2 regions of the Sphingobium aromaticiconvertens genome follow, and region 1 is predicted to be linked to the other one. Evidence: predicted binding sites of a transcription regulator. Region 1 holds the regulator's gene; the other holds the start of a gene.

The links. The regulator LexA, encoded in region 1, represses DNA repair genes until DNA is damaged. The targets are predictions, from matches to a motif close to GTTCCNCNCTTGTTCT.
Region 2: WFR25_RS06070 (ImuA family protein) is a predicted target of LexA. The motif match lies at 1,891-1,906, and genes of this name have one in related genera.

The regions. Positions count from the first base shown of each region.
Region 1 covers NZ_JBANRJ010000001.1:3,500,301-3,503,766, reverse strand. The annotation lists gene WFR25_RS16670 (hypothetical protein) at 1-70, shown strand, start outside; gene WFR25_RS16665 (ComEC/Rec2 family competence protein) at 67-1,731, shown strand; gene lexA (transcriptional repressor LexA) at 1,722-2,408, opposite strand; gene WFR25_RS16655 (molybdopterin molybdotransferase MoeA) at 2,495-3,466, opposite strand, start outside.
Region 2 covers NZ_JBANRJ010000001.1:1,264,704-1,268,169, reverse strand. The annotation lists gene WFR25_RS06085 (AcvB/VirJ family lysyl-phosphatidylglycerol hydrolase) at 1-366, shown strand, start outside; gene WFR25_RS06080 (acyl-CoA thioesterase) at 414-851, opposite strand; gene WFR25_RS06075 (hypothetical protein) at 962-1,645, opposite strand; gene WFR25_RS06070 (ImuA family protein) at 1,913-2,749, shown strand; gene WFR25_RS06065 (Y-family DNA polymerase) at 2,655-3,466, shown strand, end outside.

The sequences.
Region 1 (3,466 bases):
TTTGCCGCAGGCGATCCGCGTCAATATTCGCGAGGGCGATGTGCCGACAGGGTTGGGGCGGGGGCGGTGATCCGCTTTCGTATCCGCCTGATGCCGCCCGCGCCCGCTGCCGTGCCGGGCGGATATGATTTTGCACGGCGCGCTTATTTCCAGGGGATCGGGGCGACCGGGCGGGCATTGCGTCCGATCGAAGTGGTGAAGGCGGCGCCCGAAGGCAGCGCCTCTTTGCGCGCCAGATTGTCGACACATATCCATGGGCAGGTGGCGGGCGGAGCAGGTGGCATCGCAATGGCGCTGGCGACCGGCGATCAGGGTGCGATACCTGAAGCGGATGCACAGGCCATGCGCCGCAGCGGGCTGGCGCATCTGCTGTCGATCAGCGGCCTGCATGTAACCGCGCTGATCGGGGCCGTCATGCTGATGACGTTGCGACTGGCGGCGCTGAGTCGATGGGCAGCGCTACACTTGCCCCTGATGCTGATCGCGGCGGGTTGCGGAGCGCTGGGAGGCCTTGGCTACACATTGCTGACCGGGGCTGAGGTGCCGACGATCCGGTCCTGTGTAGCAGCGTTGCTGGTGCTGGGCGGGATGGCGATGGGCCGCGATGCGATAACCTTGCGATTGGTGGCGGCGGGAGCGTTGGTCGTGCTGGTCTTTTGGCCGGATAGCCTGATCGGCCCCAGTTTCCAGATGAGCTTCGCCGCGGTGGTGGCACTGGTCGCGCTGTCGAGCAGCCGTCGCTATCGCGCGCTGACCGCGGCGCGGGATGAGGGGTGGGTGGCAAAGGGACTGCGGGGCATCGCGGCGTTGCTGTTGACTGGCTTTGCTGTGGAGATCGTGCTGGCGCCGATCGCGCTCTATCATTTCCATCAGGCGGGAATGCTGGGTGCTTTTGCCAATCTGATCGCGATCCCGCTGACGACCTTTATCGTCATGCCGTTTGAGGCTCTGGCTCTGGCGCTGGATGTGATCGGGCTGGGCGCGCCTGCCTGGTGGGTGGTGACGCACTCTTTGGACCTGTTGCTGGCGCTGGCGCACCGGGTCGCGGCCAGCCCGATGGCGGTCGTGCTGGCGCCGGCCTTTTCGCATCTCGTCTTCGCCGCAATTGTGGGCGGGGGGCTGTGGTGTCTGTTGTGGCGCGGATCGGTGCGCTGGTTGGGGCTGGCGCCGGTGTTGATCGGAACGGCGATCATCGTGCTGACGCCGTCGCCTGACCTGCTGGTCACGAGCGACGGACGGCATGTCGCCCTGCGCCTGCCCGACGGCGGCATGGCGTTACTGCGTGCGCGGGCGGGTGATTATGTGCGCGATGCATTGGCCGAGAGCGTGGGCTATGATGGCACATTGTCCGCTCTTGCGGATATGCCGCAGGCCCGGTGCAACCCGGATCTGTGTGCTGCGACGATGCGGCGTGGTGAGCGGCGCTGGCAATTGCTGGTGACGCGCAGCAAGGCGATGATCGACCCGCGGATATTGGCGAAAGATTGCGCGATTGTCGACATCGTCGTCAGCGATCGCTGGCTGCCCCGTTCCTGTCGCTCACGCTGGCTGAAGATCGACCGACGGATGCTGGCACGGACGGGCGGGATCGCGATAAGCCTGAAGACGGGCAGGGTTGATCGGGTCAGGCCGGAGGGCGACACCCATCCCTGGTTGCCGCCAATCCCGCCACCACGTCCCCTGCGCCGTCCGATTGGCGGGCCATCGTTACAGGCCAGTCCTCAATTATAGCGGCGCAACAGGCCCGCGAGCTTGCCCTGGATTCGTACCTGAGCCGAATCATAGACTTGCGGCTGATAGGCACTATTGGCCGGATCGAGCCGGACCTGCGCGCCTTCGCGCCGGAAATATTTGAGCGTTGCTTCGGCTTCGTCAATCAACGCGACGACGATCTGTCCCTCGCGCGCGACGTCGGTGCGCTGGATAAGAGCGAAGTCGCCATCGAGAATGCCTGCCTCCATCATCGAATCGCCGGATACTTCCAGCGCATAATGATCGCCTGAACCCAGCAAGGCGGCGGGAACGGAGAGCATCGTCTGCCCCTCCATCGCCTCGATCGGCACGCCCGCCGCAATGCGGCCGTGCAGCGGAATTTCGATCACGTCATTGGCGGCGACGGGGATTTGGGAGGGGGTCTTGGGCGCAAGTTGCGGCACGCTTGGTACGAGCGCGGATCGGGATGTCCGGTTCATCGCTTCGGGCAGTTTCAATACTTCCAGCGCGCGCGCTCGATTGGCGAGGCGACGGATGAAGCCCCGTTCTTCCAGGGCGTTAATAAGACGGTGAATGCCCGATTTTGAGCGCAGATCGAGCGCTTCCTTCATTTCCTCGAAAGAGGGAGACACGCCGCCTTCCTCCAGTCGATGATGAATGAAGAGAAGCAGTTCCTGCTGTTTTGCCGTCAACATCGCCTTTGTCCCTCGCATATCTGGAACGAATGAAGAACGCATAGGAAACGGAAGGAGGCAAGTCAAGCGTTTGGGTGATTATCCTGTCAGGTCAGCGGCAGGGTGATGACTGCATCGCCTGCTTTGGCGGCGGGCGATTTTGCGGGGCGCAGGATCAGGCAGTCGGCGTCGGCAAGGGAGGCGGTGGCCGCACTGTCCTGCGCGGTGAGGGCGACGATCCGGTCGCCGCGATGGAAGGCGCGGAGATATTCGTCCCGTTCGGCGGTCGGGGCCAGGGGTGCGTCGATGATTGCTTCGATCTGTCGGGGAAGGGGCTGGGGTGCGCCGCTCATATGGCGGACCAGTGGGAGCAGGAAGAGAAAGGCCGTGACGAACGCCGAGACAGGATTGCCCGGCAGGCCCAGAAAAACGGCGCTGTCCAGGGTTCCGGCGATCAGCGGCTTGCCGGGGCGCATTGCGATCTTCCAGAAATCGAGCGTGCCGCCGACCGCAGCGAAGGCTGGACGAACGAGATCATGATCGCCGACCGACGCGCCGCCTGTCGAAACGATGATGTCAGCTTCGCGCACGCGATCGAATGCAGCCATCATGGCGGCAAGGTCATCTGGCACGATGCCAAGGTCGATGACTTCGCAGGGCAGGCCCGCGAGCATCGCGGGCAGCATGACGGCGTTGGAGGAGGGCAACTGGCCCGGCGCGATGGGCTGTCCTGCCGCCACCAATTCGTTACCGGTGGACAAAAGGGCGACGCGAACCTTGCGCGCGACCGGCAACAGGCCATGGCCGCCCAGCACGGCAAGGCCAATATGGGCGGGGTTCAGGCATGTGCCAGCGCGCAGAAGAACCGTGGATTCACGGAAATCCGACCCCGCCGGACGGACATGCTGGCCCGATGCCGGAGCGTTTGGAAGTCCGCTGATCTGGTCGCCGATGCGTTCGGCATTTTCCTGGATCAATATGGCGTCGGCGCCCGGTGGCACGGGCGCGCCGGTGAAGATGCGGCAGGTTTCGCCCGGCGCAAGTGGTGTGGGGATGGCCTGTCCTGCGGCACTCTCGCC
Region 2 (3,466 bases), 2.2 Mb from region 1:
CATCGACCCCGCGTGCTGCTGATCGGCTACAGCTTTGGCGCCGACACCTTGCCTGCGATGGTGGGGACCCTGGACAGTGCAACCCGTGCGCGGATCGCCAGCCTCTCGCTCATGGGACTTAGCGACACGGCGGACTTTCAGTTCCACCTGTCCTCATGGCTCGGCCTGTCCTCCGACCAACAACTGCCCACCATTCCGGCGGTCGTCCAGTTGAGGGGCATGACCATACGGTGCGTGCAGGGTGCCCAGGAAAAGGACAGCGCCTGCCCGCTTATCCCTCATGGGATCGCCCGGCATGTCGTAGTGCCCGGTGGCCATCATTTCAATCGCAACGCCGCCCTTTTGGCCAGCATCGTTTCGACCTGAGGCGCACGGGGAGCGGCTATTCGGCATCGCTCGCGCGACGCCTGCCCTCAACCCGGCTGTTTGAGGAAATTCGCCTGCATCGCCTCGCGCAGCGTCTCCGCAATCTGGCGACGTCCCTCCGCACCATGAGTCACGACCGTCGTGTCGCAGGTCGCCACGCACTCGCCCTTTTGAAAGGCGGCGGACGAGATGGTCCAACTGGTCGTGCCGATATGGCCGATCGCGCAGTGAATATCGAAGGGGTAGGGAAAGTGCGATTCCGCCACATAGTTGAGCGACACCGCCGCAACCATCCAGCGCACACCCTGTTCCTGCGGGTGTCGCCCCATATGATGGTGAAAGCGGATACGCGCCGTTTCGAACATCGCGGAGATGGCGACATTGTTGACATGCCCCATCGTGTCCAGGTCCGCAAAGCGGGTGTCGAGAGTAGTGACAAAGGCATAAGCTTCGGGGCTGAGGCGCCATGCGTCCGGTCTGGCCATTATCGCGAATTCCCTTCGGTTTGACCGCCTCTTACCGCTGCGGACAGCTTATGCAAATCGCCGTGGCGAAAATGACCGGTCTGCGACCTTTTTGACACATGCAGGACCCTTCATTGGGCGACGCCTTCCGTATAATCGATCTTGATCCTGACCCATGCCCCCACCTGCGGACGTCCGCCTACGCTGGGTGGCCTGACCAGAAACTGCCAGGCGGCCAGCCGCACCGCGCGGCCAAAGCCAGATCCCAGCGGCTGCTCACCCAGCACACGGCAATTTTCGACATGAAAGCGCTCGACCGTCTGGCACGCAACCAGACCATAGCCGGAGCGCGGCGCATTGGCGGGCATATAGGTAGCCAGTTCCGCATTGGTCGGTCGCCGATACCAGTCGGCGTTGAACAATTGTTCGCCACCCGGCCCTTCACCCGGTCCATAGGCAAGGCCACTGTCCTTGCCCTGCCCCGCGCCGCTGCCGCCATCGCCGCGCTTGGCCATCTTGCCGATGTCGCCGGAGGCCAGATCGTCTCGGCTTAACTGGATGAAGGGCAGGTCGGGCGTAGGCTGATCTTCCGCCTTCTTCTGCGGCGCTTCGCGCGTGACGACCTTGGGCGCGCCGCCGCTGGCCTGCGGCTTTTTCACGTTTTTTTTCGCTGCCGCCGCCGGTTTTGGTGACGGCGAGGGCGCCAGCGTGAAGCTCACCGGATTACGCTGTTCCTTCTTTGGCTGGATGATTTCGGGTGCCAGCGTCAGCAGCATCAGGATCAGCAGGACATGGATGGCCAACGCCAGCAGCAACGACAAAGCCCGCCGGCCAAGTGGGCTGCGGCGCATATCGTGAAAGCGGGAAAGGGCAGAGACTAACAAGGGGCAGGACAACTCGTGGGTGGAAAAAGGTGGCAAGCCGCCCCCCTGTGACGACTTGAAGCTATGACGACTCCAATCCGGCAGGCCAGTAAAGCCAGATCGCGGAACATGACCTAGAGCGCGATCCGCCTCTCCGCAACGTCGGACATTGACAGACCCGTCCTTTGCGCCAAAATAGAACATATAGGGAACATATGGATGAGCGAGTCGTCAAACAGCCTTGCCGCATTGCGACGGACCATAGCCGCACTGGACCGCAAAGCGCCAGAACAAGTGGCCGATCGATTCGCGACCGGCCATCCGGGGCTGGACGCGGCGCTGGGCGGCGGGCTGGCGCGCGGGCGGCTGCACGAGCTGTTTGCGGACGGGCAGGAGGCCGGGGCGGGCACGGGCATGGCGCTGCTGCTGGCGCAACTAGCGGCGGGAGAAGATTGCGGGGAAAGAGGGGGCAGGCCGCTACTCTGGCTGCGTGGCGAGGGATCGGCGCGGATGGACGGCGCGCCCTATGGTCCCGGCCTCGCGGCGATCGGCATTGCCCCCGAGCGGCTGTTACTGGGTGTCCTGACCGACACGGCCTCGTTGCTTCAGGCCGCGCTCGACGGCCTGCGCTGTCCGGCGCTGGGAGCGGTGATAGTGGAAGTGCGCGGTCGCCAGCCGCTCATCGACCTGACCGCCACGCGACGACTGGTGCTGGCGGCGGAGGGATCGGGCGTCACCGCCCTGATGGCGCGGATCGGCGGCGATCCGGTCCCCAGTGCGGCGGAAACCCGCTGGCAGGTGGCCGCTGCCCCCTCCGCGCCGCTGCCCGGCGACGCCCCGGGGCACAGCGCCTTCGACCTTACTTTATTACGACGGCGGGCGGGACCGGACGGCCTGCACTGGCGCGTGGAATGGCAGGCCCGGCGCGGCAGTTTTGGAGACTATGACCGTGGAAGCGAGCATGATGGAAGAGAGACTGGAGGGGACGGGGCGGCGCTATCTGGCGCTGTGGTTCCCGTTCCTGCCGCTCGACCGGCTGCGGATCGCGCGGCCTGACCTTTGGCAAGGGGCGGGTGAAGGCATGGGCGATGGCCCCGCCGTCATCGTCGAGAGCGTGCGCGGGGCGATGCGCCTTGCCTGCCTGGACGAAGACGCCCTCGCCATCGGCCTGACCCCCGCCATGACGCTGGCCGACGCCCGCGCCCGCGAGCCGACCCTGCGCGCCTTCGACGCCGACGACCATGCCGATCAGGACTGGCTGGAGCGATTATGCGATGGCTGCGCCCGCTACACCCCGCTCGCCAGCCTCGATTCTCCCCAGGGGCTGATGCTGGACGTCACCGGCTGCACCCATCTTTGGGATGGCGAGGGCGCTCTTGCCAACGATCTGACCGACCGGCTGGAACGGCGGGGGATGCGTGTTCGCCTGGCCTTCGGCAGCACGGCGGAGGCCGCGCACGCCCTCGCCCGCTATCCCGCCCCCGCGCCGGACGAGGACAGCGCCGTCCGCCGCCTGCCCGTCGAAGCGCTGCGCCTTGATCCCGAAAGCGCCACTGCCCTGCGCCGCGCGGGCCTGCGGACCGTCGGCGACATCGCCGCCCGCCCCGCCGCCACGCTCGCCGCCCGCTTCGGTGAGGAGGCGATCGATGCGCTCCACCGCCTGCTGGGCCTTGCCACCCGGCCGATGGCCCCGCGCCGCCCCCGCGCCGCCATCCGTCTGGAACGGCGCTTCGCCGAGCCGGTCGGCAGCACCGATTATGCGCTGGCCGTATT